Regions from separate parts of the Limosilactobacillus agrestimuris genome, predicted to be linked through region 1. Evidence: riboswitches for the same ligand, from Rfam matches in the RefSeq annotation. Region 1 holds a riboswitch; the other holds the start of a gene.
The links. Region 1 has a riboswitch for thiamine pyrophosphate ahead of thiM (hydroxyethylthiazole kinase). Riboswitches for the same ligand answer to the same signal wherever they lie in the genome.
Positions count from the first base shown of each region.

Region 2: linked by a shared signal. The riboswitch ahead of NFR46_RS00445 (ECF transporter S component) and the one ahead of thiM (hydroxyethylthiazole kinase) in region 1 are both predicted to bind thiamine pyrophosphate.

Region 1 is NZ_CALPCW010000006.1:45,503-53,447, reverse strand. It holds gene NFR46_RS05345 (carboxymuconolactone decarboxylase family protein) at 1-7, shown strand, start outside; gene manA (mannose-6-phosphate isomerase, class I) at 179-1,144, shown strand; gene NFR46_RS05335 (cupin domain-containing protein) at 1,231-1,647, opposite strand; gene NFR46_RS05330 (flavodoxin family protein) at 1,746-2,231, opposite strand; gene NFR46_RS05325 (LysR family transcriptional regulator) at 2,334-3,218, shown strand; gene NFR46_RS05320 (patatin-like phospholipase family protein) at 3,284-4,138, shown strand; TPP riboswitch at 4,174-4,280, shown strand; gene thiM (hydroxyethylthiazole kinase) at 4,343-5,122, shown strand; gene thiD (bifunctional hydroxymethylpyrimidine kinase/phosphomethylpyrimidine kinase) at 5,139-5,960, shown strand; gene thiE (thiamine phosphate synthase) at 5,950-6,594, shown strand; gene NFR46_RS05300 (chloride channel protein) at 6,881-7,945, shown strand, end outside.
Region 2 is NZ_CALPCW010000001.1:86,204-94,148, forward strand. It holds gene NFR46_RS00425 (cation:proton antiporter) at 1-386, opposite strand, end outside; gene NFR46_RS00430 (magnetosome magnetite crystal formation protein family) at 417-755, opposite strand; gene NFR46_RS00435 (energy-coupling factor transporter transmembrane component T family protein) at 799-1,452, opposite strand; gene NFR46_RS00440 (ATP-binding cassette domain-containing protein) at 1,436-2,833, opposite strand; gene NFR46_RS00445 (ECF transporter S component) at 2,836-3,393, opposite strand; TPP riboswitch at 3,486-3,576, opposite strand; gene NFR46_RS00450 (nucleoside hydrolase) at 3,619-4,575, opposite strand; gene NFR46_RS00455 (NAD(P)/FAD-dependent oxidoreductase) at 4,700-5,710, shown strand; gene NFR46_RS00460 (L,D-transpeptidase) at 6,295-6,825, shown strand; gene NFR46_RS00465 (D-alanyl-D-alanine carboxypeptidase family protein) at 6,850-7,945, shown strand, end outside.

The sequences.
Region 1 (7,945 bases):
TGACTAGAAAAAGCTAGAAAATAGCCAACTATCTTGTGGTTGTTTTCTAGCTTTTCTTTATTAAATTTACGTGATTAGATGGTTTTCTTTAACTAAGACTGTTAAAATCATTGTGGAAAGCGCTTTATAGAAGTGAAAATGCGTTTCTTAATTTCGAGCAAAAAGGACAGTGACAGTTATGGCAGAACCATTATTTTTAAAACCTATTTTTCATGAAAAAATTTGGGGTGGTCGACGGTTAGCAGAAGACTTTAATTACGATATTCCAGACGGAACAATTGGTGAGTGTTGGGCGATCTCTGGACATCCCCATGGTTCAAATATGATCGAAAATGGTGAATTTAAGGGACAATTACTCCCTGATGTTTATGCCCAGCATCCAGAACTATTTGGAAATCCAAAGTCAAAAGTTTTCCCACTATTAACTAAGATTCTCGACGCCGAAGCTAGCCTGTCAGTTCAAGTTCATCCAGATAATGCTTACGCTGAAGAACATGAACACGAGCTTGGTAAGACTGAATGCTGGTACATTATTCATGCTGATCAGGGTGCCTACCTTACTTATGGTCATACCGCAAAGACACGGGATGAACTTAAAGAAATGATCAAACACCATGAGTGGGAAAAGCTTTTTGATAAAAAGCCGGTTAAAACTGGCGACTTTGTTTACGTTCCTTCTGGGACAATTCATGCCTTGAATAAGGGAATTGTTGCCCTTGAAACTCAACAAAGTTCTGATACTACTTACCGAATTTACGACTATGATCGGGTCGATAAGAAAACTGGAAAGAAACGTGCCCTTCATTTAAAGCAATCAATCGATGTCACAACTGTCCCGTTTAAGGAGCCCGAATTACACATTCAGTCGGAAATGATTGGTGATTCTAAAGTTACTACCCTTATTACCCAACCTGATTCTCCATTCTTTAGCGTTTATAAGTGGGAGGTAAATGGAAAATTAATCAGGAAACATGAGCATGGTCCATATACCCTAATGTCAGTCATTAATGGTGAAGGAACCTTAACTGCAGATGGAAAAGCTTACCAACTAAAGAAGGGAATCCACCTTCTCATACCAGCAACTATTAATGAATGGAAATTGGATGGTAAAATGCTGATTATCGCTTCAGAATCAGTAGAATAAATGAAAGTAAAAAATGAGTTAACAAAGGTAGGAATAACAAAGTCCCTATTTTGCTAACTCGTTTTTATGTATTTCTGATTAATTAACTAATCGCTTAACTGATCGTAGTAATCTTCATCAACTGGTTCTAACCATTTACTAGTCCCTTTCGTAATCGCGATATGAGAAAACCAGCTATCTTTAGTAGCCCCATGCCAATGTTTTACACCTTCATGAATGGCTACTACATCTCCGGGCTTTAATAATTGAGCTGGCTTTCCTTCTTCCTGGTACCAACCTTCACCAGCAGTACACATAATAATTTGAAAACCATCATGATGAATATGCCAATTATTCCGACATCCTGGTTCAAAATTAACGTTCGCCACGTTGATATCAATATTATCATCAGGTGACACTAACCCGTTCAAGTAGCTTGTTCCAATAAAGTACTTAGCGAAAGCAACATTTTTATCTCCAAAGCCAAACATATCATTCTTGACCGTTTCTTCATTCTTTGTCATAGTTTAAACTCCTCCTTGATGTAAGTGTTTTGATTAACTATAGCTTACAAGAAAAGTCACAGTATGTATAATGCTTATTATAACTAAGGAATCATTCACTAATTGAATTGCAATTTTCGTAACCATGAAGCCAGAGAAGCTGGACTATACTGTGGAGTACCGTGGGTCAATACATGATACCCATGAGCAACATTTAATTTACCAGCATGCGCAATAAAATCCTTCTGGTATTTTCCAGAATCCCTCCAGCCAGTACTAAATGGCACTACTTTACCTTGGTAATGAGACATCATTTGTAAAAGTTTCAAAATCGTGGATGACACTTTACCGTCCCAAACTGGTCCACCAATTAAAATTGTATCGTAATAGTGAAGATCCGGGATTTTAGTCATGATTGGAGGTAATTTACCAGCCCTGTTATCACGTTTAAAAACTTGATCCGCTTCTTCCATATCTTCAGGAAAATAGTTTTGGGGGACTTTTAAACGAAGAATGTCCGCTCCTGTTTGACGATGAATTGAACTAGCAAGCTTCGCGGTATTACCAAATTGAGAATAATATAAGATTAATACTTTTCGCGACATTAATGTTCTTCCTTTCTATAGGTCAAGCTTTCTTAATTTACGTTATTATAATTTTAGCTTAAAATAGTTTTATCTATCCATTAACTGAATTGAGGGATAAATATGGATACTAGAGTAATCAAGTACTTCTTAACTGTAGCACAAACAAACAATATTACCCGTGCTGCTCAACAACTTCATATTACACAGCCGACCCTTTCCCGCCAAATAATCGAACTTGAAAAGGAACTCGGTGTGACACTTTTTGATCGTCAACAAAGACGGATGACCCTTACTAATGAGGGAGCCCTTTTTCAACAACGTGCTTCGACAATCCTCTCATTAGTTAACCAAACTAAACAAGAATTACAAAATACCGAAGAAGAACTAACTGGAGTAATCAACATTGGGTGCGTTGTTTCAAAGGTATCTAAACTCATAATGAAAATTATTAGCAACTTTCAGAAAAAGTACCCGAATGTTAAATTTAATCTTTATGATGGTAATGGTGATCTCTTACGTCAACGCCTAGATTCGGGATTAGAGGATTTTGCTGCTTTGATTGAGCCTGTAGAGGCAGCAAAGTATAATTTTATTGTTTTACCGGTTCGCGAACGTTGGGGATTAATTGTTAAAAGTTCTGATCCATTAGCCAAGAAAAAATCAATCACCAAGGATGATCTTTATAAATTACCACTAATTGTCCCTACCCGTAACATTGTCCGCGATGAAATTAGCGATGTCCTTAAACTCGACCAAACAAAATTAAATGTCATGGCAACCAATAATCTGCCAAGTAATGCTTACGAGCTTCTTAAAACTGGCAACTACTGTTTATTGGGAATTGAAGGAATTGTTGATTCATTTCATGATCCAAAATTAACCTTTATTCCTTTTTCCCCGCATAAAGAAACAGGCCATGTCCTTGCCTGGCGAAAAAACACGGTAATTACCCCAGTAATGGAAAAATTTCTTCAAGAGTTTGCTACTCTAGCGGAAAACCAATAAAAGATTGAATTTTTAACCACTATCGACTTACAATAACCTAGTAATAATATTAAGGAGTGAAAGTAATGCTATATAATGCAGCGTTAGTCCTTGAAGGTGGCGCTTTCCGCGGTCAATATACTGCGGGAGTATGCGACATGCTTCTTGCTAACCACATCGAATTTAGCAGCGTAATTGGTGTTTCAGCTGGTTCACTTAATGGTGTCAATTTTGTCGCTAAACAATATGGTCGAGCAGCAAACATTAACATTAACCACCGTCATGATCATGATTATATTTCAATGGCGCGATTATTCCAAAAAAAGGTAATTAATATGAATTACCTTTTTGAAGATCACGGCCTTTCTTGGCGAAATTTTGATGAGCGAGCTTACATTAGATCTGCCTCCCACTTCACCGCTGTTGCTACCAGACTTCAGGACGGAAAAAAAGCCTTGTTTACAGATTTTACTGGTGAAAAGCTAACTCAAGCGCTAATTGCTTCTTGTTCAATGCCATTTATGATGGATCCAGCACCAACACCAGATGGCCTTTGTTTAGATGGAGGAATTGCTGATTCAATTCCATTTGATGTTGCTCAGGAACAAGGCTACGATAAAATCGTGGTTGTCCGTACTCGCGATGTTAGTTATAGGAAAAAGCCCTCTAGCCGTCCCGTCCGACAACTATACCGTCGCTACTTCAAGGATTATCCCCAATTCGCTGAAGCTGGAATTCGTCGTCCAGAAGTCTATAATCAACAAATTGCCCAAATTGAACACCTTGAACGAACTGGTCAAATCTTTAATATTGCCCCCCAACACCCAGTTAAAGTAAGCCGGGTTGAAGGGAACGTTAAAAAGATTCGTCAATTATACGAAACAGGTCAACGGGAAACCAAGCAAATATTGCCAAAATTAATTGACTACCTTAATGCTTAAAAGCGCTTTCTGTGTTATTATAAAACTATGTTAATAAGCAGCATTAGGGGTGTCTGTTTGCCAGACTGAGATGTATTTAGATATACGGACCCTTGAACCTGTTAAGCTAGTACTTGCGCAAGGAAAATGCTAACTCAATATAAAAAATGGAGCTGTTAGTTAACGATCAACTAACAGCTTTTTTATTATCCAGGAAGTGAAATTATGACAACATTACAACTAAACTTACCAAAACTAGTTCGCCAACAGAACCCGGTTGTGTTAACAATTGCCAATACAGTGACCCCTGCTAAAGTTGCGGACGGGTTAAGTGCAATTGGAACATCACCAATCATGTCCATTGCCCCACAGGAAGCTAGTGAAATGGTTGCATTAGCAAATGCAATAACAATCAATCTAGGAACAATTAATAAAGAACAAGTTAATGAAATTACAACCGTTTTAAAGGAAAACCAAAATCAGAAGCCAGTTGTCCTCGATCCGGTTGCCATTGGTGCCAGCCAATACCGATTAACGGTGGCTAAAGGCCTTCTTCAAAGCTATCAATTCACCGTTATCCGCGGTAATGCAGGTGAAATTGCGGCACTCGCTAATGTTAATTGGAGTTCCCACGGAATCGATGGCGGTTCGGGCCAAGCAAATCTCCATGAAATAGCCAAGAATGTTGCTCAGGCTTATAATTGCATAGTTGTCCTCACGGGTAAAACAGATATTGTAACTGACGGCAATAACGAATTTATTAATCATCTCTCCACTAATTACTTTACAACTAATATTGGTAGTGGTGATATGCTTTCGAGTATTATCGCGGCTTATTTAAGTGTAAGTGATACTCCCTATTTAGCTGTTTGTACGGCAACAAAATTCTTTACAGCTGCTGGTGTTAAGGCAGCGCGAGAAGTAACGGGGTTCGGCCAATGGCAAGTTAAACTAATGGATGAGCTCGCAACCCTTAACTCAAATGAAGTATTGTCAGTTTTATAAAAAGGAGTAAATAGTAATGACAAATGACTTTCCACAAGCCTTAACGATTGCTGGTACTGATTCAGGTGGTGGTGCTGGTATATCTGCTGATTTTAAAACATTGCAAATGCGTGGTGTTTTTGCCACCATGGTTGTGGTTGCAGTTACAGCACAAAATACTCTTGGTGTTCAGGATGCATTAGCAACGCCGCCCAAACTAATTGATGAACAATTTGCATCCTTAGCAGCGGACTTTAAGATTAGAGCATGTAAAACGGGGATGCTCGCTGATCCACTCCGGGTTAAAACCGTTGTTAATAATTTAAAACGTCATGATTTTGGTCCATTAACTGTTGATCCCGTGATGATTGCTAAAGGTGGTGCTAAACTTTTAAGTGATGATGCAATTGATGTCGTTCGGGATCAATTATTACCACTTGCTGATTTAATTACCCCTAACCTTCCCGAAGCTGAAGAATTAACACAGATGACGATTACCACAGAAGCTAACATGGCTGCTGCTGGTCATTGTCTTCAATCCATGGGTGCCAAAAACGTCCTCGTTAAGGGAGGCCACTTTTCTAGTGAAGATGAAGCCAATGATTATGTATTATTAGAAAACGGTCAATCATTTTGGCTAACTTCTAAGCGAAAGAAAACACGAAATACTCATGGTACTGGTGATACAATCTCTTCATGTATCACTGCCGAATTAGCTAAGGGAAAATCAATGGAAGATGCTCTTCGAATTGGAAAAGCATATGTTGAAGCAACTATTAAGCAGGGCATTAATGTTGGTCACGGACATGGTCCACTAAACCATTGGGCAAAAATAAGGAGTGAACAAAATGAAATTTAATCCTCAAATGTTACAAATTTACCTTGTTGGCGGTACTCAGGATACTCACCATGATTCTTATGAATTCCTTGACAAAGTTGAAGAAGCTATGCAAGCAGGGATCACCGCGTTCCAATACCGTGAAAAGGATAGTTCAACAATGACAGACGATGCCCGCTTAATTATGGCTCGCCGATTAGTTGAGATGGGAACGCGTTACTCAATCCCAATTTTTATTGATGATGATGTTGAAATGGCTCTTCGTGTGGGCGCAGATGGAGTCCATGTTGGACAAGACGATGAACAAATTCATCAAGTAATTAAAAAAGCCAATGGTAAACTAATGATTGGCTATTCCTGCAATACACCTACTGAAATTAAATTGGCAAACCAAATCCCAGAAGTTAACTATATTGGCTGCGGTCCGGTTTTCAAAACAACGTCAAAGAAGGATGCAGATCCAGCTTTAGGTCTTACCCAACTGCAAAAATTAGATGAACTAAGCACTCACCCGTTAGTTGCAATTGGTGGTATAACTTTGGATAATATGGCGACAGTTCTTAAGACCGGTGTTAGTGGACTATCAATGATTTCTATGGTTCTTGGTAGTCAAGATATTACGTCAACTGTTAAGAAAATTAAACAACTATACTAAAACAAAAGGAGCATAATGGCCATCACCAAAATGATGAACGCTATTATGCTCCTTTATTTGCCTAATTGTGCACAGATTCCTTGAATTGTAGCTACCGCTAGGGCAATAATAATTAACACAATTGCATCTTTTTTAGTTGGCTGTTTATCCATAATTTCTCTCACCTAGATTTTTTCTTTATCATACACCCTTATATCTCATATTTCCCTAATTGCCTTTATTTTTATTTTTTGCTGTTATAAACTAACAAGGTATAAATTAATTATATATGGGAGAGAAAAAGAAAATGAAGTCTATTTCCAAAAATGTCCCGTTAATTATTGCCACCATTGTCCTCGGCGTGATCGTGGGGACAAGTTCATTACTATTAAGTATTTTGTTGGACCTATCGGAAAAATACTTCCTTAACTTTGAGGAAACTAATAAATTCCCTGTCGACATTTTTGTTGGCCCTGGTCACCGTTTTATTTCTGTTTTTGTTGGTGCTGCCATTGCAGCAATTTCGTGGTTCTTCCTGCAACGAAAATACCGTCCAGTGGGAATTAGCAAAGCAATTGACGGAAAAACGATGCCTTTAGCAAAGACAATGATCCATGTTGTTACCCAGATCTTCTATGTTGGGACCGGGAATTCCATTGGTCGTGAATTAGCACCACGGGAAGCAGGTGCTGCTATTGCTCAAAAATGGGAACGCGTCTTCGCTAATAATCGATACTTGAAACTTGATCCAGAAGACCAAAAAATGCTGATTGCTTGCGCTGCCGGAGCTGGTTTCTCAGGGGTATATATCGCCCCGATTACTGGTGCCGTTTTTGCAATCGAACTTCTTTATAAAAAAGTCAATGCCAGAGTCGTATCCGTTAGTTTAACAATGTCTGTCATTGCTACGTTAATCGGTTCAATCGTTAAGGGATACAAGCCATACTACTTAGTTGGTTCCAAAAATTTTCCATCCCTGCGAATCTTACCAATCGTGATTATTCTTGCCCCCCTTCTCGGGATTCTTGGTTCCTACTTCAAACTGGGGGTCAAAAAAGCTAGTGCTAACCGTGCTGTTACCAAAAGCGTTCTTTATCAACTACCACTAATGGGAATCATCACGGGAGCGGTTGCCGCATTCTATCCCCAAATAATGGGAAATGGTCGTGGCTTAGCTCAATTAGCAATGAACACCACTACTATTAATAAGAGTGTTATTCTTGTCCTTCTCTTTGGCTTTATGGCCAAAGCAGTTGTAACCATCTTTAGTATTAAATGTGGGGCTTACGGTGGTATCTTGACGCCATCTATTTCTCTTGGCGCTGTGATTGGCGTTTTCTTGGGGATGGTTTATGTTCAAATTATGCCAGGA
Region 2 (7,945 bases), on a different contig from region 1:
GCGTCTGTTGGTGTAATAATTGCTGCCAGCATGAATGCGAGGGGGAGCGAAAAGACTTGTGGAAAAGTGAAGTGCAAGGCTGTCCCAATAATAATTACAGCAACAAGAGCAAAAGCAACAGTTAAAGACAGAATATTTTTAATGTTTTTCGAAAGAACCTTAAATGACTGGTTCTGGCCATCATTAAACATTAATGGAGCGATAACTGCCATCATGAATAACTCCGGGTGCATTGTAAAGTCGGTAGCAGTAGTTGGTAAAGATGCCATCAGAATTCCGGCAACAATTTGGTAAATTGATAAAGGAATTTTGGGGTAAACCAGGTGAATGATATTTGCGACGACAACGGCGGTAAGTAATAGAAAAATTGTGAAAATAGTGTCCATTTTCTTACTCAGCTCCTTCTAAGAGACACTTTATTCACGACCGAGGAGAACCTTTACCGCCATTGCAATGTTATAGATGTAGAGAATTAATGCGATGAGGAGGGCAAAGGTTAACAGGACACCACTAAAGGCGCCGAGATTCACAACCATTGAATGCCAAGCAGCAACACTAATAAATAATAATGAGAAGATAATGTAAATTAATGGGAAAATTTGCGTCCAAAAAGCTGCTTTAGCTTGTTTCTTAACCCAAGGATTTTCTGGACCAGCAACTATCCACACGATTAATGGGAAGATTACTGGAAGAAAGAGAATACTGAGGTAGGAAAGAGCACCAATAATTCGTTTAGATAAACTAATATTATTCATAGTAAAATCTCCAATTCATTTTTTCTTAATTATGCCCGATCTCTTAATGGAGTGCAATTAGCAGGAATTGTAGTAATACCATACTAATAATCAGGATTATCCAATCTGTCCAATAGAGAGGAACTTTAACGGCGGTTGTTCGCGGCTGTCCCTCACGAAAGCCATGAGTTTCCATTGCTTGTGCTAGTTGATCAGACCAACGGATTGCTGAAAGGATTGCCTTGAAATAGAGCCTCGGTGACCACCAATGAAGATTAATTCCACGCATCTTACCCGCAATCCTGATTGAAATAACGGTTTGTTTAATTTTCGGTAAAATATTTAAGGCAGCCAAGGTCCCGTAAGCAAACTTACTTGGCAAGTGAAAATTCTGTTCTAGTGATCGAGCTAGAAGAAGGGGAGAAGTAGTGAAAGTCATTACACCGCCGGCAAAGACATAAACGTAAAAACGACTTACCATGCTCCAACCCGTAAGCCAATTATGCGCTGACCCGTAACCACCAATAGTAATTAAAACGGCAATTCCCGGAATTAGCGGAATTATCATTAACCACCAAAATTGTCGCCAAGTAAGGTGGTGGAAAAGGAGGACGATAAAGAGGCAGGCAATGAGGATTAAGTTGACAGTAAGATTATTTGTAAAACTTATCTCAAGGGAGAGCAAAAGAAGAAGCAAGAGTTTAACGCTGGGATTCATTTTGTGATCCTCCTTGATATGTAAGCTGCTGGTCTGTAAGTGAAAGGTGGTAATCAACAAAGCCCTCCAGGAAATCTAATTGGTGACTAACGATTAGTAGGGTTTGCGGAAAATGTTGACGACTCTTTTTAATGAGGGCGAGCAATTTCTTTAATGATGATTGATCGAGACCAGTAAACGGCTCATCCATTAATAAGAGCTTTTGTCCCATCATTAGCATGATCAAATTCTGGATCAGCTTCCGTTGCCCACCGCTTAAGGAGTAGATGACTCGTTCAGTAAGGTCAGGGAGCCCGACCATCGCTAAAAGCTCCTGGGATGATTTCCCTTTGAAAAATGTATTTCCCCCATTTTTGATACTTAAGCTTAATTCTTCGCCAACGGTAACGTTTAAAAATTGCTGGTTGGTTTCTTGGAAGATTAAGCCAACTTGAGAATAGTATTTCCCGGAGAATATTTTTTGAATGTTATTTCCATCATATGTTATTTGCCCTGAGTAGGAAGTCAACTTCGCGATAGATTTAAGAAGTGTTGACTTTCCGGAACCACTGGGACCAGTTAGCAGGGTAACCTTATTTTGAATTAATTTTAGGTTCGTTACCTCTATCAATGAAAGCTGGTTACGGGTAATGGAAAAATCGTGTAATTTTATAATTGACGGATCAGTCTGTAGGGGAAGGTTAGTGGATAAATTAGTGGAATGTTGATTAGCATTTATTAAAAGCTGGTGACTAGCATTACTTGAAAGCAGCTTAGCCTGGTGTTTATGAAATTGAATAATGAATTGAATGAAATTCTGGTAGTTCTGAAGGTTATGGTCACTGATAATAATAGTTATCCCTTGTTGAGACTGTAATTGAGCTAATTTTTGAAGTAAAAATTGGCGATTTGGTTCGTCAATACTAGCAAGTGGTTCATCTAATAGGATAATCTCAGCTTTCATAGCGATAATTACTGCTAAGGCTACCCTTTGTAGTTGCCCACCGGAAAGAGTAGTCAACTTTTGGTGCGCCACGTTTTGAAGATTAACAAATGCCAAGGCGGCTTTTACCTGATTGCTAATCTCGTTATGTGGTACTTGAAGATTCTCAAGGGTGAATTCTAGTTCGTGCTGTGGTGTGTCCATCGTAAACTGCATTGCCGGATCCTGAAAGAGCATTCCAATTCGTTGATCGTGCGGAAGCTTGATCTTTCCAGAACATGTCCCACCGTATTTAGGGAGCAGGCCAGCAATCAGCTTTAGGAGAGTCGTTTTTCCACAACCAATCGGACCATTTAAGAGAATCGAAGTGTGGAGTGGCAACTCAAGGTTAACGTTATTGAGAATTGGCTGCCCATCTTTATATGCAAATGTTAGGTTTTGAATAAGTATTTTTTCCATTTTTATCTCGCCAAAACGTGACTACGGTTTAGTAGGTTGATGATTAACTTAACTAGGATGCCGGTGAAGAAAAGCATCGATAGCCAACGAACGATTAATATTACAACTAACATGGAGAATGGGAAGTGGCTATAACCATTACGGAACCAGTCCCAGGCAAATGTAAGAATTGTCGTAGTAGTTGCGGTAAGTAGAAGTGTCACCCAATTGTATATTTTGTAAAGGGTGAAGGTAAATCCAAGCTCGGTACCAATTCCTTGTACCAGTCCCGAAAGTAGGGTGGTCACGCCCCATTGATCTCCAAGAAGCATTTCGACAACAGCACTAAGAAATTCGCCAAGAAATGACGCACCAGGAAGACGGAGCATAAATCCAGCTAATGGTCCGGCCATACACCAAATTCCTAACGTGATGTCATTAGCCATTGGACCGTAACCAAATGGAGTTAGTGCAATTGTAAGGCCATTGTAAATAATCCCCGTTACTAGATAGATTACCCCGAAAATAATCCCAATAATCGCGAGGAGGATAATATCCTTTAAATGAAATTGACGAAACATAATAATTTCCTTTCTTGGGGAAAATAAAAAAGTGGAAAAAGCGTAGTGACTTTTCCCACCTTTGATCTATTATTAATAGACTCCAAACTTACTAAGCATTCAAAATGCGCTTCCTTCGCTAGTATTACCTAGACAGGTTCGATGGGTCTAATCTCAGCCAAGTGGGCACCCCAGACATATATTTACTCTAATCATACAACAAAAATAACTAATTCGACAGCCAATTTAGTGATTAGCTAAAAGGCCAGTAAGGTGTTCCATGAAGTTAGGAACAAACCGCTCTTTATCGACGTTGATTGCAACATTGACATTTGGATGAGAAGTATTGAGCCTCATTTTATCCCCAATTGTTCGAGCATAATTATGTTCTTCAGTGATTACCTTCATCGGTAAAGCAAGGGTTGTGACAAATGTTGGGTCGATTGCAACGCCGACAGCAAGGGGATCATGAATAGCACAACCGTGTTTGTCAATCCCGAGATTATAGTAAGCATCAATGTAAAAATCAGTTAGGTCAGCATAAGCAATCCCCGATTTAGTTCCTAGTTGGCGCCACTTCGCTGTTTCTTTTTTTGTGAGCAGCGTCCGGAGAGTAACGTCAAGCCCCACCATTGTAATTGGAAGTGAACTGGTGAAGACTTCATTAGCAGCTTCAGCGTCTTGATTAATATTTGCTTCAGCAACGTCACTAACATTTCCTTCAACCGTAAGTGCCCCACCCATTAAAGTAACGTTACCAATCAAGTGGCTAATTTGGGGATCCTTGTGTAATGCAGCGGCAAGGTTGGTTAATGGACCAGTTGGAACAATGATTAAATTCTTACCGTATTGGTGTGCTGCTTCGATGATAAAGTCAACACCATCTTGTGTTTGAATTTTATGGGTTGGTTCTGGAAGAGAAATATTACCGATCCCGTTATTACCGTGGATTTCTTTGCTAACTTGCATTACGTTAAAATGATCGCTAGTACTTGAGTGTTCAAGGCCCTTAAATACAGGAATATTTTGTCCAAGCAATTCGAGGAGTTGTAACGAGTTTTTGGCGGTTTGTTCTAGTAAGTTATTACCGTAAGAAGCAACAACTCCGATTAGATCAACTGCTGGATCTGCAATGGCATATGCAAGTGCGAGTGCATCGTCAACACCGGTATCAAGATCCAAAATCATCTTCTTGGTGGCCATGGTAGTTTCCTCCATTTATTCAGTAATTATGTTAATAATAGCTAAATGATAAGTGCACCGCAATTTTAATTTTGTCTAAAATCAATTACAATAGTGAGAAAAGAAAAAGAGAGGAGCCGTCGTAATGGCAAAAATGTATGATATTACAATTATTGGTGGCGGTCCTGCAGGGATGTTTGCGGCCTTTTACTGTGGATTGCACGAACTGGATGCCCAGTTAATCGAGAGCTTACCGCAGCTTGGTGGTCAGGTTAATGCTCTTTACCCAGAGAAGCAGATTTGGGATGTTGCCGGACTTCCTGGTGTCACAGGTCGTGAATTGGTGGAGCGATTACAAAAACAAATTGCTGTGGCACCAATTGATCAATTTACAGGCGAAACGGTTGAAGAAGTTGTAAAGGAAGCGGATGGAACCTTTACTATTAAGAGTGCTAACCGTGTTTCACACTCCCGGGCAATCGTAATTGCATTGGGAAATGGGGCATTTAAGCCACGTAAATTAGCACTTGAAGGAGCAGAAGACCTCGAAGGACAACAACTCCATTATTTTGTCACTCATCGGGATGACTTTGCTGACAAACGGGTAGCAGTTTTAGGTGGCGGTAACTCAGCCATTGATATTGCATTGATGCTTGAACCGGTTGCAAAACAAGTTTCATTGATTCACCGTCGAGATCAGTTCCGGGGAATGGAACACTCGGTTTCTCTTCTGAAAAAATCAAGCGTTAACTTGGTTATACCGTTTCTACCTAAAGAGCTTCAAGTAGAAAGTGATCAATCCGTTACCTTGAAACTAAAGCGGATGCGGAGTGACGAGGTGACGGAATTGAACGTCGATCGGTTAGTTGTGAACTATGGATTTACGTCGAATAATGCTGCACTTGATCAATGGTCATTAGATTTGGCGGCAGAGCATCATTTGATCAAGGTCGACTCAACGATGCAAACTGATATTGATGGAGTATATGCAATTGGGGATGGGGTAACTTATCCCGGCAAGACTGCCTTAATTGCGACGGCATTTGGTGAAGCACCAATAGCAATTACAGCACTAGCTAAGAAACTTTATCCAGAGAAGCGCCTTGCAACGCATAGTTCATCAATGAAGATTCAAACACCCAAAAAAGATAATTAAAAATAGAGATATGAGGGAAAGTCGTTTGGTAACTTTCTTTCATATCTCTTCCTTATTTTTGTAAAAATAATTTAAAAAGATAACAGATGTTCAGGAGAATCCAAAATTTAAAGAAAATTCCCCATGAAATGATGGCTAACTGGAAATGAAATAGGTCATAGATAATCACGAGAAAAATATAAAGAACATTTCCGCGGAGAATATCTTTGGACCACTTATGCGAAATAGTATAAGTCCAAACCTTATTAAAGAGATTTTTAGTACTTTGCATGAAAATGCCTCTCTTGTTAAATTAAGTTAGCGCAAATTACCGTAACGATAAAAAAGAAAATCGCAGTTAAATAAGATATTTTTAAATCTAGACGCATCTGGTTACCTCTCAAAATATAATTGATTATCCAATAGTCTATAATATAATAGAAATGATTTTATTGATAGTTGGATTTAAAAGGGGAAAGTTAAAATCAATGAAAAAAAGTAGATACGTTATTTATGCGTTGTTCTGCCTAATTATTGCGTTTATTGGTGTTCACTCGAGCTTAAAAACAAGTGCGAATGATCAGGAAAAATCGGCGGCAACTACCATGACAAAAAAGGTTGCCCCAAAGCAGGCTACCACATCTTCCAAGAGTGAAATGCGGACGCCGATTGATTGGCAAAAGTCTTCAGAAACTAAGGAGTACCCTGATTTAAGTAAGGTTAAACATTTTTGGATTAAGGTCGATTTAAAAGCAAATCGGACTTACCTTTACGATGGTGACCATGTGATCTACACGATGTATTCTACTGGAGGTATTTATAAAAAGGATTCAAAGACTGGCAAGATGAAGAGCATGACGCCAACCGGAACTTTTTATGTTCAACAGGAACGGGGAGATAGTTTTTATAACGCTAAGTTAAAGGAAGGCGCTAATTACTATACTTCATGGTTGAACCATGGTGAATACTTGTTCCATAGTGTGCCAACAAATGCTGATGGTTCATATAATAAAAAAGAAGCTGCCAAACTAGGAAAATCAACAGGTTCACACGGCTGTATTCGTTTATCTGTCGCAGATGCTCGATGGATGGAAGAAAATTTACCGGTGGGAACTAAGGTTGAAATTGTTGGATAAGGCTAGCTGATTGGAGAAGAAAAAATGAAAAAGGTTATTACTTTTCTTTCGGCATTATTTTTAATGTTTTGCTGTATGGTATTTAAACCCCAGACAGTATCTGCTGATCAAATTGATGCGCGGTCAGCAATTATGATTGATGCTGATACAGGTCAAATTATTTACCAGCAAAATAGTGAAGAAAAGTTGCCAATTGCGTCAATTAGTAAGTTGCTAGCAGCGAGCGTGATTGAGGATGAGATTAACAACCATCAATTAACATGGAACACTAAGGTGAAGGTTGATAAAAAGATTGCTGACGTTTCTAATGATGCTAACTATTCGGCAATTGGGTTGCAAGCAGGTCAATCGTATACGGTTCAGGAACTTTTTAACGCGACACTGATTAAATCTGCTGATGGAGCTGCCCTAGCCTTAGCGACAGCCGATGGAAGCACGATTAAGCAATTTAACGCTAAAATGCAGACGAAAGCTCACCAAATTGGGATTACAGATGCCACAATTGTAAATCCTGTTGGGCTAAAGAATGGTGACCTGAAGGGGCTAAAGCAAAAAGGGATCAGTAGCAATGCTGAAAATGCCATGACTGCCCGTGATGTTGCCTTATTATCACAATATCTTGTTAAACACTACCCAAGTGTTCTTAAAGTTACTAGTCAACCAAAGGCACAATTTACAATTGCTAAGGGGAAGGTCAAAGAGGTGGAGAACCTCAATAAGATGCTTCCTGGCGGTAAGTACACTGTTGATGGGGTTCAAATTGATGGACTCAAGACAGGAACTTCTGATGCTGCTGGCGCTTGCTTTGTCAGTACAGGAACTTATCAGGGACATAGGTTGATTACGGTTGTTCTTCATGCGAACGGAAAAGATAAGGATGCTCGTTTCACCCAAACCCAACGTTTATACCAGTACTTTATTCAAAATGCGCACCAGCAAGTACTAACCCTCAATAAGAAACAATCACAAAAGCGGGTTACTAATGGTACTAAACGAATGTTAACAGTCGAACCATACTCGTTTAGCGTTTGGCAGATGCAAAAGACTGCGCGGTTTACGATCAAGCCGTATTATTATAAGCATTTAACTAACCATAAAGCGAGATTAAATGCCCCAGTTA